4 regions of the Pseudomonas sp. MM213 genome follow, and region 2 is predicted to be linked to each of the others. Evidence: predicted binding sites of a transcription regulator. Region 2 holds the regulator's gene; each other region holds the start of a gene.
The links. The regulator sigma-54, encoded in region 2, starts transcription at its own class of promoters, with help from an activator protein. The targets are predictions, from matches to a motif close to ANTGGCATNNANNTTGCTNT.
Positions count from the first base shown of each region.

Region 1: a site for sigma-54 is predicted at 2,963-2,982, ahead of K5R88_RS29045 (flagellar basal body rod protein FlgF). Genes of this name have one in related genera too.
Region 3: a site for sigma-54 is predicted at 2,634-2,653, ahead of K5R88_RS30400 (CmpA/NrtA family ABC transporter substrate-binding protein). Genes of this name have one in related genera too.
Region 4: a site for sigma-54 is predicted at 5,690-5,709, ahead of flgB (flagellar basal body rod protein FlgB). Genes of this name have one in related genera too.

Region 1 covers NZ_CP081943.1:6,375,651-6,383,210, reverse strand. Annotated here, with positions in the region: gene K5R88_RS29060 (flagellar basal body P-ring protein FlgI) at 1-561, opposite strand, end outside; gene flgH (flagellar basal body L-ring protein FlgH) at 589-1,284, opposite strand; gene flgG (flagellar basal-body rod protein FlgG) at 1,337-2,122, opposite strand; gene K5R88_RS29045 (flagellar basal body rod protein FlgF) at 2,168-2,908, opposite strand; gene K5R88_RS29040 (sigma-54-dependent phenylalanine hydroxylase transcriptional regulator PhhR) at 3,223-4,782, opposite strand; gene phhA (phenylalanine 4-monooxygenase) at 5,166-5,951, shown strand; gene K5R88_RS29030 (4a-hydroxytetrahydrobiopterin dehydratase) at 6,056-6,412, shown strand; gene K5R88_RS29025 (amino acid aminotransferase) at 6,412-7,560, shown strand, end outside.
Region 2 covers NZ_CP081943.1:5,627,465-5,635,024, forward strand. Annotated here, with positions in the region: gene K5R88_RS25490 (ZIP family metal transporter) at 1-412, shown strand, start outside; gene K5R88_RS25495 (HPr family phosphocarrier protein) at 420-695, opposite strand; gene rapZ (RNase adapter RapZ) at 711-1,568, opposite strand; gene ptsN (PTS IIA-like nitrogen regulatory protein PtsN) at 1,571-2,035, opposite strand; gene hpf (ribosome hibernation-promoting factor, HPF/YfiA family) at 2,048-2,356, opposite strand; gene K5R88_RS25515 (RNA polymerase factor sigma-54) at 2,431-3,924, opposite strand; gene lptB (LPS export ABC transporter ATP-binding protein) at 4,109-4,834, opposite strand; gene lptA (lipopolysaccharide transport periplasmic protein LptA) at 4,834-5,382, opposite strand; gene lptC (LPS export ABC transporter periplasmic protein LptC) at 5,369-5,941, opposite strand; gene K5R88_RS25535 (KdsC family phosphatase) at 5,949-6,473, opposite strand; gene K5R88_RS25540 (KpsF/GutQ family sugar-phosphate isomerase) at 6,473-7,447, opposite strand.
Region 3 covers NZ_CP081943.1:6,673,073-6,680,632, reverse strand. Annotated here, with positions in the region: gene rlmKL (bifunctional 23S rRNA (guanine(2069)-N(7))-methyltransferase RlmK/23S rRNA (guanine(2445)-N(2))-methyltransferase RlmL) at 1-406, opposite strand, end outside; gene rmf (ribosome modulation factor) at 938-1,153, shown strand; gene K5R88_RS30405 (quinone-dependent dihydroorotate dehydrogenase) at 1,522-2,541, opposite strand; gene K5R88_RS30400 (CmpA/NrtA family ABC transporter substrate-binding protein) at 2,770-3,981, shown strand; gene K5R88_RS30395 (ANTAR domain-containing response regulator) at 3,997-4,572, shown strand; gene K5R88_RS30390 (nitrate/nitrite transporter) at 4,887-6,098, shown strand; gene K5R88_RS30385 (bifunctional protein-serine/threonine kinase/phosphatase) at 6,106-7,560, shown strand, end outside.
Region 4 covers NZ_CP081943.1:3,009,135-3,016,694, reverse strand. Annotated here, with positions in the region: gene K5R88_RS13685 (flagellar brake protein) at 1-714, opposite strand, end outside; gene K5R88_RS13680 (flagella synthesis protein FlgN) at 807-1,274, opposite strand; gene flgM (flagellar biosynthesis anti-sigma factor FlgM) at 1,323-1,649, opposite strand; gene flgA (flagellar basal body P-ring formation chaperone FlgA) at 1,817-2,578, opposite strand; gene K5R88_RS13665 (chemotaxis protein CheV) at 2,660-3,592, shown strand; gene cheR (protein-glutamate O-methyltransferase CheR) at 3,639-4,466, shown strand; gene flgB (flagellar basal body rod protein FlgB) at 5,752-6,159, shown strand; gene flgC (flagellar basal body rod protein FlgC) at 6,163-6,606, shown strand; gene flgD (flagellar hook assembly protein FlgD) at 6,622-7,344, shown strand; gene flgE (flagellar hook protein FlgE) at 7,376-7,560, shown strand, end outside.

The DNA of each region.
Region 1 (7,560 bases), 750 kb from region 2:
GAGGTTCAACGTCAGGCTGTTACCCTGGTTGAAACCGCTCGGCACCGAACGCTCGACCGACGCACCACCAGGGATGCGACCGGCCGACGGAACGTTGACGGTGATCTTCGAACCGTCGCGACCTTCAGCATCAAAACCGCCGACGACCAGGTTGCCCTGGGCGACCGCGTAAACGTTGCCGTCGATACCCTTGAGCGGCGTCAGCAGCAAGGTGCCGCCACGCAGGCTCTTGGAGTTACCGATGGAAGACACGGTAATGTCCACCTGCTGACCCGGTTTGGCGAAGGCCGGCAAGTCGGCACTGATCGATACCGCCGCGACGTTCTTCAACTGCACGTTGCCCGAGCCGGGCGGCACCTTGATGCCGAACTGCGAGAGCATGTTGTTGAAGGTTTGCAGGGTGAACGGCGTCTGCGTCGTCTGGTCGCCGGTACCGTTGAGCCCGACCACCAGGCCGTAGCCGATCAATTGGTTGGAACGTACGCCGGAAATACTGGCGATATCCTTCAGCCGCTCAGCCTGAGCACCAAAGGCTGCGGACATCAGGAACGCAGCCACCATCAGGTGTTTGAAATTCAACGTGACCACCTAGAAAGGGAACAGCGGGCTGAGGAAGAAACGGTCGAACCAGCCTGGCTGACTCGCATCGGCAAACGAACCGGTGCCCGAATAGGTGATGCGTGCATCGGCGATGCGCGTTGACGAAACCGTGTTGTCGGTCGCGATGTCATCGGCCCGGACCAGGCCGGCGATCCGTACCAGCTCATCACCGGTATTGAGGGTCATCCACTTCTCGCCGCGCACGGCAATGATGCCGTTGGGCAAGACGTCGGCGACGGTCACGGTGATCGAACCGGTCAGGCTGTTGCCCTGCCCGGCCTTGCTGTCGCCCTTGGTCGCGCGGTCGCCGCTGTAACTCGCATTCAGTGTCAGATCAGTGTCACTGAATGGGTTGTTAGTGTTGGGCACCACACCGAACAACGACGTCAGGCCAATGCCGGCCTTGCTGTTCTTGGCCACTTGCGAGTTGGCGTTTTTACTGGCCTGGGTTTTTTCGTTCAGGGTGATGGTGATGATGTCACCGACCCGGAACGCCTTGCGGTCGCTGTACAGGTTCTGTTCGAAACCGGCCTGGTAGATCGAGCCGTTGTTCGCGGCAGCCGGCAATGGCGTACGCGGCAACACCGGGGCGTAGTAAGGGTCATTGGGCTTGGGCGTCGGACCGACGCAACCCGCCAGCGCGACGACGCCACTCAGTGCCAGGACAGATACAAAGCGATTCATGACCCTACCTCACGGTGTTGCAGGCGGCCTCATGACCGCCTCATAGACTTGATTACAGATTCTGCGTTACGAACGAGAGCATCTGGTCGGCGGTGGAGATCACCTTGGAGTTCATCTCGTAGGCGCGCTGAGTGGTGATCATGTTGACCATCTCTTCAACGGTGCTGACGTTGGAAGTTTCCAGGGTGTTCTGCAGCGTGGTACCGAAACCGGCCAGGCCTGGCGTGCCGACTTGCGGCGCGCCGCTGGCGGCGGTTTCCAGGAACAGGTTGTTACCCACCGCTTGCAGGCCGGCCGGGTTGATGAAGTCGGCGGTTTGCAGGTTGCCGATCACCTGGGATGCCGGGTTGCCGGCAATGGTGATGGACACGGTGCCGTCGCGACCGACCGTGAAGGTCTGGGCGTCGTTCGGAATGACAATGGCCGGCTCGAGGGCGAAGCCGCTGGCGTTCACGATCTGACCGTTGGAGTCGAGGTGGAAGGTACCGTCACGGGTGTAGGACGTGGTGCCGTCCGGTTGCAGGATCTGGAAGAAACCGCGACCGTCGATGGCCATGTCCAACGGCTGCTCGGTGGTTTGCAGGCTACCGGCGTTGAAGTTTTTCTGGGTGCCGACAATGCGCACACCGGTACCCAATTGCAGACCCGACGGCAGTTCGCTGTCCTGGGTCGACTGGGCGCCTGGCTGGCGTTTGATCTGGTACAGCAGGTCCTGGAACTCGGCGCGGTCACGTTTGAAACCCGTGGTCGACACGTTCGCCAGGTTGTTGGAAATGGTGGTCAGGTTGGTGTCCTGGGCGGACAGACCTGTTTTGGCAACCCATAGAGCCGGAAGCATTCGATTCTCCTCGTGCGCCTGTTTTACGGCGCGACGTTCTGATAATTAGCTGATCTGCAAGACCCGAGCCATGGCCTGGTCATCGTCTTTGGCGGTGTTCATCATCTTGATGTGCAGCTCGAACTGCTTGGCCAGCGCCAGCACCGAAGTCATCTCTTCCACGGCATTGACGTTGCTCGACTCCAGGAACCCGGACACCAGTTTGACGTTGGCATCGGCTTGCGCCGGCTTGCCATCCTTGGTGTGGATCGAACCGTCCAGGCCTTTGGTCATGTTCTTGAAATCCGGGTTGACCAGCTTGATGCGGTCGACTTCAGCCATCACGCGAGGGCCTTCGCCCATCGCACGAATGCTGACGGTGCCGTCTTCGCCCACTTCGATTTGCTGCTCGGGCGGCACGGAAATCGGCCCGCCATTGCCCATCACCGGCATGCCGTTGCCGGCCCGCAACACGCCCAGAGCGTCAACGTTCAGGCTGCCGGTGCGCACGTAGCTTTCACCGCCGTCGGGGTTCTGCACCGCGAGCCAGCCGTTGCCCTGCACCGCGACGTCGAGGTCGCGACCGGTTTGTACCAGAGAGCCCGCGGAGAAGTCGGTGGCCGGACGTTCGGACATCGCAAACGCACGCGCCGGAAAGCTGTCACCGAACACCGGCATCGAACGCGCCTGCTCCAGGTCTTTCTGGAAGCCGTTGGTGGAGATGTTCGCCAGGTTGTTCGCATGAGCCTTCTGCGCCAGTGCATTCTGGCTGGCGCCGGTCATTGCCACATAAAGGTACTTGTCCACACTCTTTCCTCTGCATGCCGGACGTTTGCCGCCCACCGCTGTACTGCTGAGCGATAAGCAATTTGCAGACCAACTTTTTTCTGGCGGCGCGGAGCCCGGCAAACAAAGGACTTGGGGCGTTCAGGGGGGAAATGGGGGAATGTGTCAAAGACGAAAAACCGGCGGTGTTATGCCGGTAAGTGGCAAGGCTTGACCTTGAGGCTGAACAGGATACCGCTATCGCGAGCAGGGCTCGCTCCTACATTTGGAATGCAATCCCCTGTAGGAGCGAGCCCTGCTCGCGATGGGGCCAAAACAAACACAGCAAACGCCAGCTAGGACTCAGTCTTGCCGACTTCATACTCACGCAACTTATTGGCAATGGTGGTATGCGAAACCCCCAACCGCTTGCCCAGTTGCCGACTGCTCGGATGCTCCGAATACAAACGCTCCAGCACCGCTTTTTCAAAACGCCCGACAATCTCATCCAACCCACCCTCAAGCGAAAAATCGCCAAGCGGCTGACGCACGCCATAATCCGGCAGGCGAATATGCTCTGCCTTGACCGTCCCGCCCTCGCATAACGAAACCGCCTGAAACAGCACGTTCTCCAACTGCCGAACGTTGCCCGGCCAATGATAGTGACTGAGCCGCTCCATGGCCGCCGGCGCCAGCTTCGGCAGCGCACAACCGATCTGCCGACTGGCCTGATCAAGGAAGTGCTCCACCAGCGGCGTCAAACCATCCAGGCATTCGCGCAGTGGCGGGATATGCAGCGAAAGCACGTTCAAGCGGTGATACAAATCCTGGCGAAACTCGCCACGAGCGCACAGTTCCGACAGGTCGACCTGCGTTGCACAGATCACTCGCACATCGAGGTAAACCTCTTCATCACTGCCTACACGACGGAAGCAACCGTCCTGCAGGAATCTGAGTAATTTCACCTGCAAGCGCGGGCTCATTTCCCCCACGCCATCGAGAAACAGCGTACCGCCCGCCGTCAGCTCCAACAGCCCGAGCTTGCCTTCGGCACGGGCGCCTTCGAACGCGCCGGGGCCGTAGCCGAACAGTTCAGTCTCGGCCATGGACTCCGGCAGGCCGGCGCAATTGAGCGCCATCAGCGGCGACTGCCCCCGAGGGCTCGCCAGGTGGCAGGCGCGTGCCAGCAGTTCCTTGCCGGTGCCGGTTTCGCCTTCTATCAATAGCGGCGCATCCAGCGGTGCCATGCGCCGGGCCTCACGCACCACTGCCGCCATCACTTTCGAGCTTTGGAAGATGCTGTCGAACCCGCGCAACTCCTGTTTGCGCACGTTGTAAATGCGCTCCCCTACCCGGTCGGCACGGTGCAGCGTCAGCACCGCGCCGGCCATGGCCTCGCTGTCGTCATGCTCCGATTGCAGCGGCGCGATGTCGGCCAGAAACACGTCACCCTTGACCTTGACTCGCAGCCCGTTGATCCGCGACTTGTTGGCGCGCACCAGTTCCGGCAAATCGAAATCCTCGGCGTAACGCGACAAGGGAATCCCCGGCACCTCATCGACACGCACGCCGAGCAACTGCGCCGCCGCGCGGTTAGCCGCGACAATCGAGCCGCCCATGTCGATCGACAACACCGGAAATTCCAGGGCACCGAGCAAAGCATTGAGTTCCATGTGCCGACGCTCGCTCGGCATGAGGCCTACACGCTTGACGCCAAAGACCCCGGCAATCGACTCGAATTTCGGACGCAATGCCTGGAACTGAATATTGATCAGGTTCGGGCAATGCAGGTAGATCGCGTTGCCATGCTCGCCACCCACTTCACCGCGAGCAACGTTGATCCCGTACTCGACCAGCAAATTGAGAATGTCGCGCAGGATGCCGATGCGGTTCTGGCAGTGGACTTTGATACGCATATAAGGCCCGAAGGTAAATTAAGGCAATGAGATCGCTCCCTGTAGGAGCTGGCTTGCCGGCGATGGCGTCCTTGAGAACGCTATCGCCGGCAAGCCGGCTCCTACCTACAGCGGCTTACCAATCAATCGAGGCCCACAAGGGAAATATTTCTCTGGGTGCGCTCAGATAGTCGTCAAGATTATGTGACACCTGTGAGCCATTTCAAACCCGAAAAACTCATGCGCAGCGCCACAGTCGCCAATCCGTAACGAAAAGTTTACGAAAACCAACGAATTTTCCTACATGCGACGGCTTACACGTGCTGCAACATCGCAATTCCTGAGGTATTTCTAAGTCCATAGCAGGACATAACAAGAACGAAATCCCCTAGCAGGAGAGCAGCATGAAGCAGACGCAGTACGTGGCTCGCGAGCCCGATGCGCAAGGTTTTATCGACTACCCCGCCGAAGAACACGCGGTGTGGAACACGCTGATCACTCGCCAACTGAAAGTGATCGAAGGGCGTGCGTGCCAGGAATACCTGGACGGTATCGAAAAACTCGGTCTGCCCCACGACCGCATTCCGCAACTCGGCGAAATCAACAAAGTCCTCGGTGAAACCACCGGCTGGCAGGTTGCCCGAGTACCCGCACTGATTCCTTTCCAGACCTTCTTTGAATTACTGGCCAACAAACAGTTTCCGGTGGCGACGTTTATTCGTACCCGCGAAGAGCTGGATTACCTGCAAGAGCCGGACATTTTCCACGAGATCTTTGGTCACTGCCCGCTGCTGACCAACCCTTGGTTCGCCGAATTCACCCACACCTACGGCAAACTCGGCCTGAAGGCTTCCAAGGAAGAACGCGTGTACCTGGCGCGCTTGTACTGGATGACCATCGAGTTCGGCCTGGTCGATACCCCTCAAGGCCAGCGCATTTACGGCGGCGGCATTCTTTCCTCACCGAAAGAAACCGTTTACAGCCTGTCGAACGAACCTGAGCATCAGGCCTTCGACCCGTTGGAATGCATGCGCACGCCTTACCGCATCGACATCCTGCAACCGCTGTATTTCGTCCTGCCGAACCTCAAGCGTCTGTTCGACCTCGCCCACGAAGACATCATGGGCATGGTCAAGCAAGGCATGCAGCTGGGCTTGCACGCACCGAAATTTCCGCCAAAAGCCGCGTGATCCGCAGCTTTTAGAATCAAGTGAGCCTGTCAGGAATCGACGCTTTGGTTTAGCGTGGTTGCACTGACGGCCGATTTCCAATCATTCGAATTCAGGAACACATCATGTCCACATTGAACCAAGCCCATTGCGAAGCCTGCCGCGCCGACGCCCCTCAGGTCAGCGACGAAGAGCTGCCGGTACTGATCAAGCAAATCCCGGACTGGAACATCGAAGTCCGCGACAGCGTCATGCAGCTGGAAAAGGTTTTCCTGTTCAAGAACTTCAAGCACGCGCTGGCGTTCACCAACGCCGTCGGTGAAATCTCCGAGGCTGAAGGTCACCACCCGGGCCTGCTGACCGAATGGGGCAAAGTCACCGTGACCTGGTGGAGCCACTCCATCAAAGGCCTGCACCGCAACGATTTCATCATGGCCGCGCGCACTGACGAAGTGGCCAAGGACGCCGAGGGCCGCAAATAATGCATTTCGACGCCATAGGTCGAGTACCCGGCGACCCGATTCTCGGCCTGATGGAGGCCTATGCGCAGGACCCCAACCCGCGCAAATTCGACCTTGGCGTGGGCGTCTATAAAGACGCCTTTGGCCTGACGCCGATTCCACAGGCCGTGAAGCTTGCGGAGCAGCGCCTGGTGGATCGCCAGACCACCAAGACCTACATCGGCGGTCACGGCGAACCGGCGTTCGGCAAAGCCATCAACGAGTTGGTGCTCGGCGCCGATTCTGCGCTGATCGCCGAACAACGCGCCGGAGCCACCCAGACGCCGGGCGGTACCGGTGCGTTGCGCTTGAGCGCGGACTTCATCGCCCAGTGCCTGCCGGGCCGTGGCGTGTGGTTGAGCAACCCGACCTGGCCGATTCACGAAACCATTTTCGCCACGGCCGGGGTCAAGGTTAATCACTACCCTTATGTCGGCAGCGACAACCGCCTCGATGTTGAAGCGATGCTGGCAGCACTCAACGAAGCCCCTGAGGGCGATGTGGTTTTGCTGCACGCTTGCTGCCACAACCCGACCGGTTTCGATCTGTCCCATGACGACTGGCGCCGGGTACTGGAAGTGGTGCGCAGTCGCAATCTGGTGCCGCTGATCGACTTCGCCTATCAGGGTTTCGGCGACGGACTGGAGCAGGATGCGTGGTCGACCCGGTTGTTCGCTGCCGAACTGCCGGAAGTGTTGATCACCAGCTCCTGCTCGAAGAACTTCGGCCTGTACCGCGACCGCACGGGTGCGCTGATTGTCTGCGCGAAGACGGCTGACAAACTGGTGGATATCCGCAGCCAACTGGCCAATATCGCCCGTAACTTGTGGTCGACGCCACCGGATCACGGTGCTGCCGTCGTGGCAACGATCCTCGGCGATCCAGAGCTGAAAAGCCTCTGGGCCGACGAAGTGGAAGCCATGCGTTTGCGTATCGCCCAACTGCGCAGCGGTCTGGTCGAGGCACTGGAGCCTCATGGTTTGCGCGAGCGCTTTGCGCACATTGGTGTGCAACGCGGGATGTTTTCCTACACCGGATTGACGCCTGACCAGGTTAAACAGTTGCGTGATCATCACAGCGTTTACATGGTCGGTACCGGCCGGGCGAACGTGGCGGGGATTGATGCGACG
Region 2 (7,560 bases):
TGCCATCATTGCCCATAACATTCCCGAAGGCATGGCGGTCGGTGTCTCGGCGGGTGGCGGCATGCCCGACGCCGACAGCCTGGCCATGGGCATCGCCTTGCAGGATGTGCCGGAAGGATTGGTCATTGCGTTGGTGTTGGCCGGGGCAGGGATGTCGCGGGTCAAGGCGTTCCTGATCGGGGCAGCATCAGGCTTGGTCGAGCCGGTCTTCGCACTGTTGTGCGCCTGGCTGGTGAGCCTGGCCGAACTGCTGTTGCCATTGGGCCTGGCGCTCGCGGCCGGGGCCATGTTGCTGGTGGTCACGCACGAAGTCATCCCCGAGTCGCGCCGCCATGGTCACGACAAGCTGGCCAGCCTTGGGCTGCTGATCGGGTTTTGTTTGATGATGGTGATGGATACAGCGCTCGCCTAGGCGAGCGTTATTCGCCTTCGTCGAAGTAACGGTTGATCAAGTCTGTCAGCGCATCCAGCGCTCTTTGCTCGTCTTCGCCTTCGGTGCTGATATAGATTTTGGTGCCTTTGCCTGCAGCGAGCATCATCATTGCCATGATGCTTTTGCCGTCGACCGTTGATTCCGGCGTTCGTCCGACTCTGATCGTGCAGTCTTTGAACTCGCCGGCGACACCAACGAATTTGGCGGAAGCACGGGCATGCAGACCCAGCTTGTTGATGATTTCGATTTCCAGAGCAGGCATCGCGATGTGAATCCTTTAGCTGAGGTCGCGGTGGCGGACCTGGACGTTCTTCAGGGTTTTTTGCAGGGCCTGACCCAGACGTTCGGTCAGATAGACGGAGCGGTGATGCCCGCCGGTGCAGCCGATGGCAATGGTGACATAAGCGCGGTTGCTGGCGGCAAAGCGCGGCAGCCATTTGAGCAGGTACGTGGAGATGTCCTGGAACATCTCTTCGACGTCCGGCTGGGCGGCCAGATACGTGGCAACCGGTTCATCAAGCCCGGACTGATCGCGTAGCTCGGGCTTCCAATAGGGGTTCGGCAGGCAGCGCACGTCGAACACCAGGTCGGCGTCCACCGGCATGCCGCGCTTGAATCCGAACGACTCCACCAAAAACGCAGTACCGGGTTCCGGCTGGTTCAGCAGGCGCAACTTGATGGTATCGCGCAGCTGATACAGGTTCAGGTTGGTGGTGATGACCTTGAGATCGGCGAGGTCGGCAATCGGCCCGAGCAGGCTGGTTTCGTCGTTGATCGCCTCGGCCAGCGAGCGATTGGCGCTGCTCAGCGGGTGACGACGGCGAGTTTCCGAAAAACGTTTCAGCAAGGTTTCTTCGTCGGCGTCCAGGTACAGGACGTCGCACTGGATATGCCGGCTGCGAACTTCTTCGAGCAGTTCCGGAAACCGGCTCAGGTGGCTCGGCAGGTTGCGCGCATCAATAGAGACGGCAACCAGCGGTTGCGCCAGTTCGGTGTGGATCAGCGCGCGTTCAGCCAGTTCCGGCAACAATCCGGCGGGCAGGTTGTCGATGCAGTAATAGCCGTTGTCCTCGAGAACATCGAGCGCGGTGCTTTTACCTGAGCCGGAACGGCCACTGACGATGATCAAGCGCATGATTAGTGCCCGTTTTGCTCGTCCAGGACAACCTGATACAAGGCTTCATTGCTCGGGGCGCTACGCAGGCGATCGCGGACTTCCTTGCGATCGAGCATGCTGGCGATCTGGCGGAGCAATTCAAGGTGCGCATCGGTAGCGGCTTCGGGGACCAGCAGGACGAACAGCAGGTCAACCGGAGCACCGTCGATGGCGTCGAAATCGATGGGGGCGTCCAGGTGCATCAAGGCACTGATGGGCGAGGTGCAACCTTTCAGCCGGCAGTGAGGGATAGCGATGCCGTTGCCAAAACCGGTCGAGCCGAGTTTTTCACGGGCAATCAACGCCTCGAAGACATCTTGCATCTCCAGATCCGGCACTTCCCGGGCGATCAGGTTGGCAATTTGCTCGAGGGCTTTCTTTTTGCTGCCGCCCGGCACGTTCACGAGGGAACGGCCGGGGGTCAGGATGCTTTCAAGTCGGATCATGGGTTGGGAGTGTTAACGACCGGTCGCGCCCTGGAGGAGGCTCTGGGTCTTTTCCTTATGCTTTTTGAGTTGTTTATCCAGCTTGTCGGTCAATGCGTCGATCGCCGCGTACATATCGGTATGTTCCGCGTTGGCGACCACTTCATTGCCGGGAATATGCAGCGTGGCTTCGATTTTCTGCTTCAGCTTTTCGACCGTCATCGTGACCTGCACGTTGGTGATCTTGTCGAAATGCCTCTCTAACCGTTCGAGTTTTTCGCCGATGTAGGTGCGAAGAGGTTCGGTCACTTCCAGTTGGTGTCCACTGATGTTGACTTGCATACAGCTTCTCCTTCGTTGCCAGTGCATAAAGCGGTAGACCAGATGATCTACCACTGGAACGCTGTGGCGTGGCTCTACATCAACCGCTTGCGTTCGCTCGAAGGCGCGATCCCGAGGGATTCGCGGTACTTGGCGACGGTGCGGCGAGCCACCTGAATGCCTTGTGCCTCCAGTAAACCAGCGATCTTGCTGTCACTCAACGGCTTTTTCTGATTTTCCGCGGCAACCAGTTTTTTGATGATCGCGCGGATCGCCGTGGACGAGCATTCACCGCCTTCGGAGGTGCTGACGTGACTGGAGAAAAAGTATTTCAGCTCATATATGCCCCGGGGGGTATGCATGAATTTTTGTGTGGTTACGCGGGAAATCGTCGACTCGTGCATGCCCACCGCTTCGGCGATGTCATGCAGCACCAGCGGTTTCATCGCTTCGTCGCCGTATTCCAGAAAACCGCGCTGATGCTCGACGATCTGGGTGGCAACTTTCATCAGGGTTTCGTTGCGGCTTTGCAGGCTCTTGATGAACCAGCGGGCCTCTTGCAACTGATTGCGCATGAAGGTGTTGTCGGCACTGGTGTCGGCGCGGCGCACAAAACCGGCGTATTGGGCGTTGACCCGCAGCCGTGGCACCGATTCCTGGTTCAGCTCGACCAGCCAGCGCTCGTTGTCCTTGCGCACGATCACGTCGGGGACGACGTACTCGGCTTCGCTGGATTCGATCTGCGAGCCAGGGCGCGGATTGAGGCTCTGAACCAGTTCGATCACCTGGCGCAGTTCATCTTCCTTGAGCTTCATGCGGCGCATCAGCTGGCTGTAGTCGCGGCTGCCGAGCAGGTCGATGTAATCGGTGACCAGGCGCTTGGCCTCGGCCAGCCAAGGTGTCTTGGCAGGGAGTTGGCGCAATTGCAGCAGCAGGCATTCACCCAGGTTGCGGGCGCCGATGCCGGCGGGTTCGAATTGCTGGATGCGATGCAGGACGGCTTCGATCTCGTCCAGTTCGATGTCGAGTTCCGGATCGAAGGCTTCGAGGATTTCCTCAAGGGTTTCGTCCAGGTAGCCCTGATTGTTGATGCAATCGATCAGGGTCACGGCGATCAGGCGATCGGTGTCGGACATCGGCGCCAGGTTCAGTTGCCACAACAGGTGGCTTTGCAGGCTCTCACCGGCGGATGTACGGGTCGTGAAATCCCACTCGTCGTCATCGTTGCTCGGCAGGCTGCTGGCGCTGGTCTGGTAGACGTCTTCCCAGGCGGTGTCGACGGGCAGTTCGTTGGGAATGCGCTCGTTCCAGTCACCTTCCTCGAGGTTATCCACCGTCGGGGCGGTTTCCTGATAGGAGGGTTCTGAAACGTCGGCGTTGGGTTGCTGTTCGGCTTTGTCGGCCAAGGGGTCGGCGTTATCGAAGTCGTCGCCTTCTTCCTGGCGTTCGAGCATCGGATTGGACTCCAGGGCCTCCTGGATTTCCTGTTGCAGGTCCAGGGTCGACAATTGGAGCAGGCGGATGGCCTGTTGCAGCTGCGGTGTCATCGTCAGCTGCTGGCCCATTCTCAAGACTAGCGATGGTTTCATGGCAGGGGCTAAACACCTTATTCGCCGGCGCACATGCGCCATCCACTACAGGGCGCCGAAGCGCCAAACATAAGCAAATTATATGCCCGAAACCGTAGCGTTTGCCTAGAGCGCTGTAACAATAAAAAAGTATTGATTTTTTATCGAGACAAGCGCTCGGGCAGCCAGCCAGACACCTTAGTGCTTACAGGCGGAACTCATGGCCCAGATAGACTTCTTTCACGAGGTCGTTGGCCAGGATGGTGGCCGAATCACCTTCGGCGATCAGTTGGCCATCGTTGACGATGTAGGCGGTTTCGCAGATATCCAGCGTCTCACGGACGTTGTGGTCGGTGATCAGCACGCCAATGCCCTTGGCCTTGAGGTGGTAGATGATCTGTTTGATGTCGCCCACCGAAATCGGGTCCACGCCGGCGAACGGTTCGTCGAGGAGGATGAATTTCGGGTTGGTGGCCAGTGCCCGGGCGATTTCCACGCGGCGGCGCTCGCCACCGGACAGGCTCATGCCGAGGCTGTCGCGGATGTGGCTGATGTGGAATTCCTGCAGCAGGCTTTCCAGTTCCTTGCGGCGATCGGCCTTGTCGAGTTCCTTGCGGGTCTCGAGGATCGCCATGATGTTGTCGGCGACCGAGAGTTTGCGGAAGATCGACGCTTCTTGCGGAAGATAGCCGATACCGGCCTTTGCACGACCGTGCATCGGCTGGTGGCTGACGTCCAGATCATCGATCAGTACGCGACCCTGATCCGCCTGAACCAGGCCGACAATCATGTAGAAACAGGTGGTTTTACCGGCGCCGTTAGGGCCAAGCAGGCCGACGATCTGACCGCTGTCGATAGACAGGCTGACGTCGCGCACGACCTGACGGCTCTTGTAGCTCTTGGCCAAATGCTGAGCTTTCAGAGTTGCCATTACGGGGCCTTTTGCTCGTCGGTTTTCTTTTTCGGCTGGATAACCATGTCGATACGCGGACGCGACTCGGTCACGTTGGTGCCCGTGGCACGGCCTGCGCTGGCAAGCTTTTTGTTGGTGTCGTAGACGATTTTCTCGCCTTGGGTGACGTTACCGTCCTTATCGACAACTTTGGCGCGATCGATCAGCACGACGCGATCTTGCGAGGCGTGGTACTGGATGGTGACGCCCCAGCCCTGAACCGGCTTGGTGTCGCCCGCCGTTTGCAGTTGTTCGAAATAGGCAAGGTTGCCCACCGAAGTCACCACGTCGATGTCGCCCGCAGGGGTGCGGGTCATGGTCACAGTATTGCCTTTAACGATCATCGAACCTTGGGTGATGATCACGTCACCTTTATAGGTGGCAATACCGTTCTTGTCGTCCAGTTGGGCGTCGTCGGCCTGGATGCGGATCGGCTGCTGTTGATCGTTCGGCAGAGCCCAGGCGCTCACGCTTCCCAGTGCTGCGCTCAGGCCGAGCAAAATAGGGAGAGTTTTAACGAGCCTCATACTGTCCTCTTACGTTCGATAGCAGGTGTATCCTGCTTTCTTTCAAATACGCTTTCATTCCCTTGCCAGTCGATACACCGCCAGCGCCGTCGATTCTAACGGGTTGCTCGGTCTGCGCATATTGCTGTTGCGGGAACACGGTCATACGGGTGGTGGTAATCAGGGTCTTGCGGTTTTTCTCGTCGAAACGCGTGATGCGCACCGAGTCGATCAGTTCGACCTGGGTGCCGTCCGGGTTGACCTCGCCGTGTTCGCTCTGGACGTGCCAAGGGAACTGGGTGCCGCGGAACAGGTTCAGGTCCGGGTTGGTCAGCAGCGTCACTTCGGTCGCCTTCAGGTGTTCAACCTTGTCGGACGTCATTTCGTATTGCAGTTTGCCATCCGGCAGGAACTGGACGCTGTGCGCGTTGATCGCGTAGTAGTCGATTTCGCTTTCGTCGACCGTTGCCACAGGCTTGTCGAGGAAGCGCTCCGGGCTGATGTTCCAGTAGCCGACCGCAGCAAATATCGCTGCGATGCAACCGAACATCAGGATGTTGCGAAATTTCTTGCTCAGCATAGTTGGCTCACAGGTACGCGGCGTTGGCCGCATCGAGGCGGCCCTGGGCGCGCAGGATCAATTCGCAGAATTCGCGAGCGGCACCCTCGCCACCACGGGCCTGGGTGATGCCGTGGGCGTGTTCACGCACGAAGCTGGCGGCATTGGCCACCGCCATGCCCAGGCCGACGCGGCGGATCACCGGCAGGTCTGGCAGGTCGTCGCCGAGGTAGGCGACTTGTTCATAGCTTAGATTGAGCTGTGCGAGAAGCTCGTCAAGCACCACCAGTTTATCTTCACGGCCCTGATAAAGGTGGGGAATACCGAGGTTCTTCGCCCGTCGCTCGACCACCGGGGTCTTGCGGCCGCTGATGATAGCCGTCTGCACGCCCGCTGCCATCAACATCTTGATGCCCTGGCCGTCGAGCGTATTGAATGTCTTGAATTCGCTGCCGTCTTCAAGGAAGTACAGGCGTCCGTCAGTCAGGACGCCGTCAACGTCGAATACCGCCAGTTTGATCTGTTTGCCGCGTTGCAGCAGGTCCGTGCTCATTACATTACTCCCGCGCGCAGCAAATCGTGCATGTTCAAGGCGCCGACCGGGCGGTCTTCGCTATCGACCACGACCAGCGCGTTGATTTTATGGTCTTCCATGATTTTCAGGGCCTCGGCCGCGAGCATCTCGGCGCGGGCGGTCTTGCCGTGAGCGGTCATGACCTGGTCGATCGTCGCGCTGTGGATGTCGATGCTGCGATCCAGGGTGCGGCGCAAATCGCCGTCGGTGAAGATCCCGGCGAGTTTGCCGTCGGCTTCCAGGATCACGGTCATGCCCAGACCCTTGCGGGTCATTTCCATCAGCGCGTCCTTGAGCAAGGTGCCGCGCTGGACTTGCGGCAGCTCCTGCCCGGCGTGCATGACGTTTTCCACTTTCAACAGCAGGCGTCGGCCCAGCGCGCCACCCGGGTGGGAAAAGGCGAAGTCTTCAGCAGTAAAGCCGCGGGCTTCCAGCAGCGCAACGGCCAGGGCGTCGCCCATGACCAGCGCTGCGGTGGTCGACGATGTCGGCGCCAGGTTCAGCGGGCAGGCTTCGTGCTCGACGTGTACGTTGAGGTTGACCTCGGCGGCCTTGGCCAGCGGTGAGTCGGGGTTGCCGGTCACGCTGATCAGTTTGATGCCCAGGCGCTTGATCAGCGGCAGCAGGGTCACGATTTCGTTGGTGGAGCCGGAGTTCGACAGGGCCAGGATGATGTCGTCGCGGGTGATCATGCCCATGTCGCCGTGACTGGCTTCGGCCGGGTGCACGAAAAACGCCGTGGTGCCGGTGCTGGCCAGGGTGGCCGCGATCTTGTTGCCGATGTGCCCTGATTTGCCCATGCCGACCACGACTACGCGGCCTTTGCTGGCCAGAATCATCTCGCAAGCGCGTACGAAATCTGCGTCGATGTGGGGCAGCAAGCCTTCTACGGCTTCCAGTTCGAGGCGGATGGTGCGTTGTGCTGATTGAATCAGGTCGCTGGATTGGCTCATGTCAGAAATCGTATAGCCTGATGAAAAGGCGGCGATTATAGCGGTAATGATCGAAACCCTCACGCAAGTTCGTCGCGCTTTGTCATTCCCTGTTACCGAAACCCTCCGAGTGA
Region 3 (7,560 bases), 1.0 Mb from region 2:
GTTTGTCGATGGACGGACGGTCGCCCTGCGGAGTGCGCAGTTTGTCGACGATGGCGTCTTTGACTTTCAGGGCGCCGAAGTGCGTGTTATCGATGCCCGAACCGTGACCGCTGAACTCGACGGCCAGGGTGCCGTCGTTGAGCATGTGGTCTTGCCACTCGATATCGAGCACGCCGTGATACAGGTCTTCGGCGTCCTTCATCGGGAAACGCTTGAGCACCAGCAGCACCCGGTTCGCCAGACGCGACCACAGGCACAGGCGATAAGCGGTTTCCATGGTCGCCATGCCGCGCACGGCAGAGGTGTGCTCACGCGCTTCTTCAAGGCCAAGCCCGACGGCTTCCTCGATGAGCAGGCCTTCGAGGCCTTTGGGGCAAGTGAGGAAGATTTCGAATTGATCGGACATTGGAATTTCAGAGCCTTTGGCTAAGTGAACCGACAACGCATTGCCGGCCCGGTTTTCAATCAGGCGCTTTTCTAAAAGAGCGCCCGCGTGGCACGAAGGTGTGCCGTCCCACCCGTGCTGCTCAGGTTAGAAGAGCTTAGATGCACGGGCAGATAAAAAAGTTGATGCAACAAAATGTCATAACTCGACCCTTCGTCGAATAATGCCCGAGACCAACGCGAGGCATTCTCACTAAAGGATTAACCCCATCATCCTGCGGGGGGCCGATCATACAGGGCTTTGGCTAATAAACACGGGACAAACATCGTGTTACTTATGGCCATAGCATCTTTATGGTTACGTCCTTATGACAAAACGATCATTCCCTCGATGTGACGCATTGGTTAGAACTCAATACAGGTTGGCGCCACAACGGACGTCAACACCTTGGCTCGCCACGCCGGCAGCGAGCCCCCCAACGGCAGACATTTCTGCCAGACCTCGATTGAGGTCAACGCGATACATACAGTCAACAAGTGAGGGCAACACCCTATGAGAAGACTTAAGCGTGATCCGTTGGAAAGAGCATTTTTACGCGGATATCAATATGGCGTTGGTGGCAAATCCCGTGAGCTTTGCCCATTTACTCTACCGTCAGTACGCCAAGCCTGGATTAACGGCTGGCGAGAAGGACGCGGCGACAACTGGGACGGTATGACCGGCACTGCGGGAATCCATAGACTCAACGAACTTCACGCCGTCGGCTAACACAGGGCACACACTCCGACACGACAACCTGATTACGTAACGACTTACCACGCACGCCCCATCCGGGCGGCGGGCTTCGGCCCAGGGGCTCCTTCAAGGGGCCCTTTTTTATGCCTGCATTCTGACAAAACACATTCCCCTTGTAGGAGCCGGCTTGCTGGCGATGGCGTCCTATCAGGCGATACATGTGTCGCTGCCCCACCGCTATCGCCAGCAAGCCGGCTCCTACAAGGGTTATGCAATGCTGCGAAAGCGATCTCGAGGACGCCAACGACCTTGTAGGAGCACGGCTTGCCGGCGAAAGCGATCGTCAGGACGCCTTCGCCGGCAAACGGAACGCCGCCCGGCCGCTCCTACAAGTACGGGGTTTAGCGCAGGGCGGCGATGGCGTCCACGGACTCGCGAATCAGCGCCGGGCCTTTGTAGATGAAGCCGGAATAGAGCTGCACCAGGCTCGCACCCGCCGCGATTTTCTCGGCGGCATGCTTGCCTTCGGTGATGCCGCCCACGGCGATGATCGGCAAACGACCCGCCAACTCGGCCGCCAGCACCTTCACGGTGTGGGTGCTCTTGTCACGAACCGGCGCCCCGGACAGACCGCCCGCCTCGTCACCGTATTCCATGCCTTCGACGCCAACGCGGCTCAGGGTGGTGTTGGTGGCGATCACCGCGTCCATCCCGGTTTCGATCAGCGCTTGAGCGACTTGTGCGGTTTCTTCGTCGGTCATGTCCGGTGCGATCTTGATCGCCAACGGAACATGTTTACCGTGACGCAACGCCAGCTCGGCACGACGAGTCGCCAGGTCAGCCAGCAATTGCTTGAGCGAATCACCGAACTGCAGGCTGCGCAGGCCCGGGGTGTTCGGCGAGCTGACGTTGACCGTCACATAGCTGGCGTGGGCATAGACCTTGTCCAGGCAGATCAGGTAGTCGTCGACCGCACGCTCGACCGGGGTATCGAAGTTCTTGCCGATGTTGATGCCCAGCACGCCCTTGTACTTGGCCGCAGCCACGCGGGCCAGCAGGTGATCGACGCCGAGGTTGTTGAAGCCCATGCGGTTGATGATCGCTTCAGCTTCCGGCAAACGGAAAATCCGTGGTTTCGGATTGCCCGGCTGTGGACGTGGCGTGATGGTGCCGATTTCGACAAAACCAAAACCCAACTGGGCAAAACCGTCGATGGCCGCGCCGTTCTTGTCCAGACCGGCAGCCAGACCCACCGGGTTCGGGAAGTCCAGGCCCATGACGCTCACCGGCATTTTTGCCGGCGCCTTGCACAGCAAGCCGTTGAGGCCCAAACGCCCGCCCGCGCCGATCAGGTCCAGGGACAGATCGTGGGAGGTTTCCGGGGAAAGTTTGAACAACAGCTGACGGGCCAGGGTGTACATGGGCGGCGTTGACTCGAATGGCGGCGAAATGAGGCGGCGATTATAGCCGGGCATCGGGGTCGCAAGCGAGGCGCGCGACAAAATCAGCAAGCGATGGCATATGCCTTGCACCAACACAGGCATCAGCACTCATGCCAACGACGGGATGAGTGGAAGGACAATGGCGTCGTCACCCGGCTTTGCTTGCGCGAAGGCCTGGGACGACGTTTTTTTTGAAGGTGTTTTGCCATGAATGAAACCACAGCGGGCCCACTGGCCTGGGTCAACGGCAGCGATGCCCCGGAAAAGACCGACATCAACCTCGGTTTCATGGCCTTGAGCGATTGCGCCTCGGTGGTGGTCGCCGCCACTCAGGGCTTCGCCCAGCCCTACGGCCTGACCTTGAACCTCAAGCGCCAGTCTTCCTGGGCCAACCTGCGGGACAAACTGGTCAGCGGCGAACTCGATGCCGCCCACAGCCTGTACGGTTTGATCTACGCCGTGCACCTGGGCATCGGCGGCGTGGCGCCGACCGAGATGGCGGTGCTCATGGGCCTGAACCAGAACGGCCAGAGCATCAACCTTTCCCACGGCTTGCAGGCGCTGGGCGTGACCGGTCCTGAAGCACTGGACCGCCACGTGCACCAAACTCGCCCAAAACTCACCTTCGCCCAGACTTTTCCGACCGGCACCCACGCCATGTGGCTGTATTACTGGCTGGCGAGCCAGGGCATTCATCCGCTGCACGACGTCGACAGTGTGGTGGTGCCGCCGCCGCAAATGGTCGCGCACCTGCAAGCCGGGCGAATCGACGGTTTCTGCGTCGGTGAACCCTGGTCCGCCAGCGCCGTGAAACACAATCTCGGCTTCACCATGGCAACGACCCAGACCATCTGGCCCGATCATCCGGAAAAAGTCCTCGGCTGCACCCGCGCCTTCGTCGAGCAATATCCCAATACCGCCCGGGCGCTGGTGAAGGCGATTCTGGAGGCCAGCCGCTTCATTGAAGAAAGCGTCGAGAATCGCCGCAGCACCGCGCAGTTGCTGAGCGCCCCCCAATACCTGGACGCGCCGCTCGACTGCATCGAACCGCGCCTGCTCGGCGACTACGCCGACGGCCTCGGCAACCGCTGGCAAGACCTGCACGCGCTGCGCTTCCATGGCGCTGGCGAGGTCAATCAGCCTTACCTGTCCGATGGCATGTGGTTCATGACCCAGTTCCGTCGCTGGGGTTTGCTGCGCGACGACCCGGACTACCTCGCCGTGGCCCGTCAGGTCCAGCAACTAGACTTGTATCGAGAGGCAGCCAGCGCGGTCGATGTCGATTCTTCGGCCAGGGAAATGCGCAGCAGCCAGTTGATCGACGGCAAAATCTGGGACGGCTCGGACCCGGCCGGGTATGCCCGCAGCTTCAAACTGCACGCCATGAGCGACAGCTCGCCCCTACTCGCCAGCCGCTGACAGGAGACTACGAACATGCTGCGTATCCTGCTGATCAACGACACCGCGAAGAAAGTCGGCCGCTTGAAGGCCGCCCTGACCGAAGCCGGATTCGAGGTCATCGACGAGTCCGGCCTGACCATCGACCTGCCCGCGCGCGTCGAAACGGTGCGTCCGGATGTGATTTTGATCGATACCGAGTCACCGAGCCGCGATGTGATGGAGCAAGTGGTGCTGGTGAGTCGAGACCAGCCACGGCCGATTGTGATGTTTACCGACGAACATGACCCCGACGTGATGCGTCAGGCGATCAAGTCCGGGGTCAGCGCCTACATCGTCGAAGGCATTCACGCACAACGCTTGCAGCCGATTCTCGACGTGGCCATGGCACGCTTCGAAAGCGACCAGGCCCTGCGCGCGCAACTGCACGCCCGCGACCAGCAACTGGCCGAGCGCAAGCGCATCGAGCTGGCCAAGGGGCTGCTGATGAAGATGAAGGACTGCAACGAAGAAGAGGCCTACACGCTGATGCGCCGCCAGGCCATGAGCCGGCAGCAGAAGCTGATTCAGGTGGCGGAGCAGATCATTGCGATGAGTGAGCTGCTCGGCTGAAGGCCCCTTCGCGGGCAAGCCTCGCTCCTACAGAGGAATTGCGTTCGAACTGTAGGAGCGAGGCTTGCCCGCGAAAGGGTCGACTCGATCTCGGACTGTTGGCACAAATCTCGCTAAGCAATCACTACAGGTAACCAACGGCGGTTGCCCCACCTACGACAAAGACGTCGCTCACCTCATTTGCCCATGGCGAATCGGGTGGCGGCGTTTTTTTGTTTTGGCCCCACAGACCGGGGCCGGTGGTGCGGCCGTTGCGGCCCCCCACCTGCAAGCTCATGACTCCTTCTCGAGACGACTCACAGCTGAGGTGCGCGATGAATTCAAGCTTCTGGAAATCCGGCCATACCCCGACCCTGTTCGCGGCCTTCCTCTATTTCGACCTGAGTTTCATGGTCTGGTACCTGCTCGGCCCTCTGGCGGTGCAGATTGCCGCCGACCTGCACCTGACCACCCAACAACGCGGGCTGGTGGTGGCCACGCCGATTCTGGCCGGGGCCGTACTGCGCTTTATCATGGGCATGCTGGCGGATCGCCTGTCGCCAAAAACCGCCGGGCTGATCGGCCAGGTGATCGTCATCTGCGCCCTGTTCGTCGCGTGGAAGCACGGCATTCAAAGTTACGAACAAGCGCTGCTGCTGGGCCTGTTCCTCGGCATGGCGGGCGCGTCGTTCGCCGTGGCCCTGCCGCTGGCGTCGCAGTGGTATCCGCCGCAGCATCAAGGCAAGGCCATGGGCATCGCCGGGGCCGGTAACTCGGGCACCGTGCTGGCCGCGCTGATCGCTCCGGTGCTGGCCGCCGCGTTCGGCTGGAGCAACGTGTTCGGCTTCGCGCTGATCCCGCTGATCCTGACCATCATCGTCTTCGCCTGGCTGGCCAAAAACGCGCCTGAGCGGCCGAAAGCCAAGTCGGTATCCGACTACTTCAAAGCCCTGGGCGACCGCGACAGCTGGTGGTTCATGTTTTTCTACAGCGTGACCTTTGGCGGCTTCATCGGCCTGGCCAGCGCCCTGCCCGGCTACTTCAACGACCAATACGGCCTGAGCCCGGTGACAGCCGGTTACTACACGGCGGCCTGCGTGTTTGGCGGCAGTTTGATGCGTCCTCTGGGCGGCGCACTGGCCGACCGCTTCGGCGGGATTCGCACACTGCTGGCGATGTACACGGTGGCGGCGATCTGCATTGCGGCGGTGGGTTTCAACTTGCCGAGTTCCTACGCGGCGCTGGCACTTTTCGTCTGCACGATGCTCGGCCTGGGTGCCGGTAACGGCGCGGTTTTCCAATTGGTCCCGCAACGTTTTCGTCGCGAAATCGGTGTGATGACCGGTTTGATCGGCATGGCCGGTGGCATCGGCGGCTTCGCCCTCGCGGCGGGCATGGGCGCGATCAAGCAAAGCACCGGCAGTTATCAACTGGCGCTGTGGTTGTTCGCCAGCCTCGGCGTCCTCGCCTGGTTCGGTCTGCACGGTGTGAAGCGCCGCTGGAGAACCACTTGGGGTTCGGCGGCCGTCACTGCTGCGCGGGTGTGAGGGCTGAATGAGCCTGCAACTGAGTTTTGCCGAAGCCAGCGCCATCGGTCCGCGCGAGGAGAACCAGGACGCCCTGCGCCTGGTGACGCCGGCCCCGGCACTGGCGGCGAGCAAGGGCTACCTGTTCGCCATCGCCGACGGCGTCAGCCAGTGCGCCGATGGCGGCCTCGCGGCACGTTCGACCTTGCAGGCGCTGGCGCTGGACTACTACGCCACCCCGGAAACCTGGGGTGTCGCCCAGGCACTGGACCGTTTGCTGCTGGCGCAAAATCGCTGGCTGCAGGCCAATGGCGGTGGGCAACCGCTGTTGACCACGGTCAGTGCCCTGGTCGTGCGCGGCAGGCGTTTTACCTTGGCGCATGTCGGGGACTGCAGGGTTTATCGCTGGCACGCCGATCAATTGCAGCGGGTCACGGAGGACCACGTCTGGGATCAACCGGGCATGCAGCATGTGCTCAAACGGGCGCTCGGCCTCGATCAGCATCTGGTGCTGGATTTTCTCGATGGCGAACTGCGGCTGAATGAGCATTTCGTGCTGCTCAGCGACGGCATCTGGGCCGTGTTGGGCGACACCGCGATTGCCGCGATTCTGCGCGATCAACCGGATCTGCACAGCGCCGCGCAAACCCTGGTGAATGCGGCGCATCTGGCGGGCAGTCAGGACAACGCCAGCGCGTTATTGGTGCGGGTCGATGCCCTCGGTGAAACGAGCATCGGCGATGCGTTGATTCATGTGCAGCAATGGCCACTGCCGCCAGCGCTGAAACCGGGCCAGACGTTTGAGGGCTGGCACGTCGAAGGAATACTCGGCCAAAGCCAGCAGTCGCTGCTCTATCGGGTGCGCGACGCTCAGCAACAACCCTGGCTGCTGAAAACCCTGCCCGGCGCGTTGCGCGACGATCACCTGGCCGGGCAAGCCTTGCTGTCGGAGGAATGGTTTCTCAAGCGCGTGGCTGGCCGGCATTTCCCTGAAGTCCATGCCGCCAGTCAGCGTCAGCATTTGTACTACGTAATGCGTGAATATTCCGGCTCGACTTTGGCGCAACTGGCTGAGCGAGCCACAACGCTGCCGCTGGCCCAATGGCAGGATCTGGCGGAACGTTTGCTGCGGGCGGTCGGGATGTTGCATCGACGGCAGATTCTGCATCGCGACATCAAACCGGAGAATTTGCTGCTGGGGGATGACGGCGAACTGCGGCTGCTGGATTTCGGCCTGGCCTATTGCCCTGGCCTGTCTGAAGATCAGGCCTCGACCCTGCCCGGAACACCCAGCTACATTGCGCCGGAAGCTTTTCGCGGTGACGCGCCGAGCCCGCAACAGGATCTGTATGCGGCCGGCGTGACCTTGTATTTCCTGCTCACCGGGCATTATCCCTACGGCGAAATCGAAGCGTTCCAGCGTCCACGGTTTGGTGTACCGGTCAGCGCCAGTCGTTACCGCCCGGACCTGCCCGAGTGGATC
Region 4 (7,560 bases), 2.6 Mb from region 2:
GCGCTGAAGCTGGTAGACGAAACGCTCGACCTGACGCTGCACCAGGCCGCTCATGTTATGAAAGCGGATGCCGGCGAAGGTGGTGGAGATTCTTTCTTCGAAGTGCAGATAACGCAGTTCGACCGGTGCCGTCATTTTGCCAAAGGGCAGGGCGGCGGCGAAGCGGTCGTAGACCTGACCCAATTGCAGGCTGCCGGTGATGTCGCCTTCAAAGCGCAACTTGCAGCCGGTGGCGGAGATGTCCAACAGCTTGCCGCTGATCGGCGCCTTGAGCTTTTCACCGTCCAGATCGACGTTGACCAGTTGGGCCAGCTTCAAGGCTGCGCGGAAGGCATTGCGACGCTGGTGATAAACCACTTCATCCGGCAGCGGGCCACGATAGCAGCGGCTGTCACCGGACTCGTCGATGGTCAGTTGACCGTTGCTTTCCCAGGCAATGCGCACGCCTTCGTGAAAACCTTCGACCTTGAACGGTTCGCCGGCCAGCATGAAGCGCTCACCGTCACGCGGGATCATTTCGTCGAGCGCGATGGTCCCGCGCTCGCGGTCCACGTCCACCAGATAGCTCTGGAAGCGCTGGGTGCGCTCATGGAACGTGATGATCAGCGGGTCATGGCTTTCTTGCAGTTGGCGCAGGTTGCCGGAGATTTCCAACGGTGTGGTAAGCACCTTGGGTGGCTGCGGGGCATCTTCCGCGGTTAAGGCATTGGACACGGTTCATCAATCTCCAGACAAAATATGACTACGGCTGGCCAGTATATTGCCAGCATGTTGCGAGTCTTGATAGGGCGCGGTCATTTGCGGGCTCAAGCCTGACTGAGCGGGCGCGGCTTCGCAAGCTTGGCGGTTGATCCGCGGGCGTCATAAAGCGCTGGCGGTTCACCGCCGGTCAGGATTTTCAGCTGATTGGCCGTGGCGGCCTGTTGGACCAGGATGGACTGGCCATTATTGGCGTTCGCCGCCTGGCATTGAGCCAGTAGATCGGTCAGCACATCGCTCTGGGCCAGCAACTGCTCGCCAATGCTCGAATGGCTGGCGAGTTGCTCCAGGCCGTTGCGATTGGTCGGCAGGTTGAGGCTGGCGAGGATTTCGCTGCGCTTGCGGCCATGCTGTTCAAGCAGAATGATCAATGCCTGTTTCTGCGCCAGAATCTCTTCGAGCAGTGGCATGTCCCGACCGTGCAAGGCGAGGGACTCGGTTTGCAGTAACTCAAGCAAGTGTTGCGCTGGAGCAAAGTCGTCGGTGATCAGTTGCAGTAAATTAGTGTCTTGCATGGCTGGCCTTGGGTTTTAAGCGTCCAAAAGCCTGGCGCGGGCCGTAGCCTAGCGCTGGGCTTCGAAGTTGAGCAGTTTGCTGGCTACACGGCTGCTGTCGACTTTATAGCTGCCATCGGCAATCGCTGCTTTCAACTCGGCCACACGGGCGTTGTCGACGGCAGGCTGATCGCGCAGCTTGTCAGTGACCTGTTGCAACTGTTGAGCCTCATTGCTGAGGTGTACCGATTCCCCGCTTTTGATGGCAGTGGCCTGTTCGGCCGGGGTATTCAGCGGCGCGGATTTGCCGGCGTCGGCAGTTTCCTTGGCAACGCTGGTACGTGTACTGCCCGTAAGTGGCGAGGAGCTGTTCAAACGGCTGAAATCGATGACCATGGTAAAAAACCTCTGAGTATTTGGACGCTTGCCATGTTTTCGGCTCTCCCTGTGAAAACTTTAGACCCATTTATCAAATGGGCCCGCATGCGCCAGCACTTCTCCTGCATGCGGCACAGTTTAGGGAACAGCCTCGGGCAACGCCACATCTTCACGAACAGAGAATCCTACATGGACACTTCCACCTGACCTGGCGCGGTAACCTGCGCCTTGATGACCCGTCTGGAGTTGAGGTTTTTCACCCGTATCTGCTCGGCCATTCTGCCATTGGACAGGGCCTCGCCGGGCATTCGCACGCTGAGCGTACCACTGCGGGCGGTAATCACCACCTGATCGCCTTTGCTAATGACTTCCGCCTGTTCGAGATGAACCAGGGTAATCACCTGGTCGGTGACCATTGGTCGGGTAAGTCGCTGGCCGATCGCCTGGTCTACGGATGTGAAGTAGCCCTGGCCAATCAGGCTGACGTCACGCTCGCGCAGCGTCACGTCATCGGGCTCGACAATCCCTGCGCGGCGCAGGGGCCGGGTGACGGTCACAACGTCGCGAAACAGGCGGACTTGAGCGGGTACGAAGACTGTCCAGGGCGATGCCCCCTCGCAGCGAACCTTGACCGTGACCCGGCCCAGCGGCTTGGCCGGACTCTCGAGGCTGGCTGTCAATTCCTTGTCGCACATGGGCATGCGCAGTCGCTGGTCGAGCTGGTTGACCTGGATTTCGTAGCGACCTTCCGTTTGACTGGTAGCCAGATAGTCTTCTACGGTGAATTCAAGAAAGCCCTGGGTGACGCCGATAAGCATGTCAGGCAAGGTAACTGCGTCAGCAAAGGCAGGGCTGCCAGCGTTGAACAGGCAAACGGCCGACACTGCACAGAGCAATCTGCGGATAGGTGATGTCAGGCGTCGGAAAAATGTCGGTTCTGTGTTCATAAAAGTTAAAAAGCAAGCGCCGTGCCGTTTAGTGATGAATGTGCGTCGCAACACACTTAGCGTTGGTGTAGGAGTCTGGGCATGGCTGGTGTAATGGATTCGGTAAACCAGCGCACGCAACTGGTAGGGCAGAATCGCCTGGAGCTGTTGTTGTTCCGTCTCGACGGCCAGCAGCTGTACGGGATCAACGTGTTCAAGGTTCGCGAGGTGCTGCAATGCCCCAAGCTGACCCTGATGCCCAAGTCCAGTCCTGTCGTGTGCGGTGTGGCAAATATCCGGGGGGCGACCATTCCGATCCTTGATCTGGCAATGGCGACTGGTTCCGGGGCGCTTAAAGATCAAAGCAATCCTTTCGTGATCATCACGGAGTACAACACCAAGACCCAGGGTTTCCTGGTGCGCTCGGTGGAACGCATCGTCAACATGAACTGGGAGGAGATTCATCCGCCTCCCAAGGGCACCGGACGCGATCATTACCTGACGGCTGTGACTCGGGTCGACAATCAGTTAGTCGAAATCATCGACGTCGAGAAGATCCTGGCGGAAGTGGCGCCGACACCGGAAGCGATTTCCGTCGGCGTGGTCGATGTCGAAACCCAGCACAAGGCGCTGTCGCTGCGGGTGCTGACGGTCGATGACTCGTCGGTGGCGCGCAAGCAGGTCACGCGTTGCCTGCAAACGGTCGGTGTCGAAGTGGTGGCGTTGAACGACGGACGGCAAGCGCTGGATTATCTGCGCAAACTGGCCGACGAGGGTAAGAAGCCGGAAGAAGAGTTCCTGATGATGATCTCCGACATCGAGATGCCGGAGATGGACGGGTACACCCTGACGGCCGAGATCCGCAACGACCCTCGCATGCAAAAGCTTCATATCATCCTGCATACTTCGTTGTCGGGTGTGTTCAATCAGGCGATGGTCAAGAAAGTCGGTGCCGATGACTTCCTGGCCAAATTCCGTCCTGATGACCTGGCATCCCGGGTAGTTGACCGGATCAAAGCAGCAGACATCAGCTAGGGGCCTTTTGCCCTTGGTGGTTAACACGATTTAAGAGGCGGCATCTTTGTCTACGGGTAATTTGGATTTCGAACAGTTCCGGGTCTTCCTGGAAAAAGCCTGTGGCATTTTGCTCGGTGAAAACAAGCAGTACCTGGTTTCGAGCCGTCTCAACAAACTGATGGAACAGCAAGGCATCAAGTCCCTGGGTGAGCTGGTTCAGCGCATCCAGACCCAGCCGCGCAGCGGTTTGCGCGAGTTGGTGGTCGATGCCATGACGACCAACGAAACCCTGTGGTTTCGTGACACCTATCCGTTTGAAGTCTTGAAGAACAAGGTACTGCCCGAAGCGATCAAGGCGGCTCCGGGGCAACGCTTGCGAATCTGGTCGGCGGCCTGCTCGTCGGGTCAGGAACCGTATTCGCTGTCGATGTCCATCGACGAGTTCGAGCGGGTCAATATGGGCCAGTTGAAGATGGGTGTGCAGATCGTTGCCACTGACCTGTCCGGCACCATGCTGACCAACTGCAAGACTGGCGAGTACGACAGCCTGGCCATCGGCCGCGGGTTGTCGCCCGAGCGTCTTCAACGTTATTTCGACCCGAAAGGGCCGGGGCGCTGGGCCATCAAGGCGCCGATCAAGAGTCGGGTGGAGTTTCGCTCGTTCAACCTGCTGGACAGCTACGCGAGCCTCGGCAAGTTCGACATCGTGTTCTGCCGCAACGTGCTGATCTATTTCTCCGCCGAGGTGAAGAAAGACATCCTGTTGCGCATCCACAGCACGTTGAAGCCTGGCGGTTATCTGTTCCTTGGCGCGTCTGAAGCGCTGAACGGTTTGCCGGATCATTACCAGATGGTCCAGTGCAGCCCGGGGATCATTTACCAGGCTAAGTGATGGGTTGGCGGTAGTTTGAAAAACGGGAGTCCTTGGGGCTCCCGTTTTTTTTTGTCTGCTGTGTTGGTGTGTATATCCGTTTCTGGGGTTATGGCGGCTATTGGTTTCGCCCTTACGGCGAGTCACTTTCGAAAAGCGCGAAAGTAACCAAAGCGCTCTTGCCCCTTTCGTTCGGTGCCTCGCTGTGGCTCGGCATGCCCTCGCTCCGGTCCTGCTCCGTGGGCCCGCCGCCATCGGCCATCCATGGCCGGGGGCGGCTAACCCGGCATCCATGCCGGGTTGCCCACTGCGCAGAACCTGCGCTCGGCCTCTCGAGGGGGCGCTCAGATCAAAAGCTGAAGGCGAGCTAACGCTCGGCCTGATGAGTGGTGAAAATCAAAAGCAAACGCGATTCCCTGTAGGAGCCGGCTTGCCGGCGAAAAACGTCTGGACAACGCGTTCATTCAGACAGCCCGCGTTATCGTTGACGTCCATCGCTGGCAAGCCAGCTCCTACAATTTTGAATCGTGTGAACCCAATCCATTGTAGGAGCCGGCTTGCCGGCGAACAGCGTCGGGGCAACGCGTTCATTCAGACAGCCCGCGTTGTCGTTGACGCCCATCGCCGGCAAGCCAGCTCCTACCATTTTGAATCGTGTGAACCCAATCCCTTGTAGGAGCCGGCTTGCTGGCGATAGCGGTGGATCAGTCGACGCATGTATTGGCTGGACGGACGCCATCGCCAGCAAGCCGGCTCCTACAGGGGGAATGTGCAAATATCCAAAATTAGTGCAGCCATCACAATGCGGAAGTGTGCACACGACCAAAGAGCCAGGTCGGCTTTCAGGCCGCCTCGGCGGCTGTGGCGGTGGTCGCCCCCTCGAGAGGCCGAGTGGAGGTTCTGCGCAGTGGGCAACCCGGCATGGATGCCGGGTTAGCCGCCCCCGGCCATGGATGGCCGATGGCGGCGGGCCCACGGAGCAGGACCGGAGCGAGGGTATGCCGAGCCTAGGCGAGGCACCGAACGAAAGGGGCAAAAGCCCTTGGTTACTTGGGGCTCTTCCAAGTGACTCGCCGTAAGGGCGAAACCAATAGCCGCCGTTACCCCCAAAACGGATATGCACACAACCCTAGCCCCAAACCGAAAGCGGCAGAAAAGCGGCAGACGGCGGAAACCCGTTGCCGCTTTTCTGGCATTGCCGCCTTGCCCAAGCCCGCAAAGCCCCGGTTTACGGGCTTTTTTGAATTGGCACGCCGCTTGCTATATCCATCGTACGAAAAATCAGGTCACCCGAAGGTTTCCCGACATGAGCATCAGCTTCGATAAAGCGCTCGGTATCCACGAACAAGCCCTGGGCTTCCGCGCCCAGCGTGCCGAAGTCCTGGCCAACAACATCGCCAACGCCGACACCCCGAACTACAAGGCTCGGGATCTGGACTTCTCGAAAGTGCTCGCCGAGCAGAACGAGAAAACCAAGAGCGGCACATTCGCCTTGAACATGACCAACAACCGTCATATCGAAGCCGAAGGCATGGGCAATGGCGACGAGTCGCTGCTGTATCGCACGCCGATGCAACCGTCGATTGACCAGAACACCGTGGACGCCCAGCTGGAACAGTCGAACTACGCGGAAAACGCGATCAACTTCCAGGCCAGCTTCACCTTGCTCAACAGCAAATTCAAAGGGCTGATGTCAGCCATTCGCGGAGAGTAAGACATGTCTCTATCCAGTGTTTTCAACATTGCCGGTAGCGGCATGAGTGCGCAAACCACGCGCTTGAACACCGTGGCCTCGAACATCGCCAACGCCGAGACCGTCTCGTCGAGCATCGACCAGACCTATCGCGCACGTCATCCAGTGTTCGCCACCATGTTCCAGGGCGGGCAGAGCGGCGGCAGCGATTCGTTGTTCCAGAACCAGGACGCGGCCGGTCAGGGCGTGCAAGTGCTGGGCGTGGTCGAAGACCAGAGCAATCTTGAAGCGCGCTATGAGCCGAACCACCCGGCGGCCGACGCCAAGGGCTACGTCTACTACCCGAACGTCAACGTGGTTGAAGAAATGGCCGACATGATTTCCGCGAGCCGTTCGTTCCAGACCAACGCCGAAATGATGAACACCGCCAAAACCATGATGCAGAAGGTCCTGACCCTCGGTCAGTGATAAGGGGCGACTCAGATGAGTGTTACCGATACCACTAGCGGCATTAGCCTCAAAGACATCCTGGCCAACTCCTCGATCAAGACCAACACCAGCGCCGATGGCCTGGCGTCCGCCACGAACAGCGCCACCGGCAAAAAGGCCCTGGGCAAGGACGCGTTCCTGCAGTTGCTGGTGACACAGCTGAAGAACCAGAACCCGCTGGAGCCGCAGGACAACGGCGAGTTCGTTGCCCAGCTGGCGCAGTTCAGCAGCCTGGAAGGCATCACCACGCTCAACACCACCGTGAGTGGCCTGGCCAGCAATTACAACTCGTCCCAGGCCCTGCAGGCTTCGTCGCTGGTCGGGCGTTCGGTCATCGCGCCGAGCGAGAAGGCCGTGGTCGATACCTCCAAGAGCTTCAACGGGACCATCGCGGTTCCGGCCTCGGTGGACCCGGTGAAAGTGAAGATTACCGACGCCGATGGCAAGGTCATCCGCACCATCGACCTGGGCAGCCAAAAAGCCGGCAGCGCCAGTTTCATCTGGGACGGCAAGAACGATGCAGGCGAAGTGGCCAAGGCGGGTACGTACACCTTCGGCGCCACCGCAACTTACGACGGCAAGGCGACTTCGCTGGTGACGTACCTGCCGGCGACTGTCAGCAGCGTGACCATCAGCCAGACCGGTGGTGAGTTGATGCTCAATCTCGCCGGTGGGGGCAGCATCGCCCTGTCCAAAGTACAAACAATTGGTATGTAGAGCCGACTAACACGGCACAAAGGAGTGGAATATGTCTTTCAATATCGGCCTTAGCGGTCTCTATGCAGCCAACAAACAACTGGACGTGACCGGCAACAACATCGCCAACGTCGCGACCACCGGTTTCAAATCGTCCCGTGCGGAATTCTCGGACGTTTACTCGGCCACCAAGCTGGGTTCCGGCAGCAAAACCATTGGTAACGGCGTGCGCCTGGC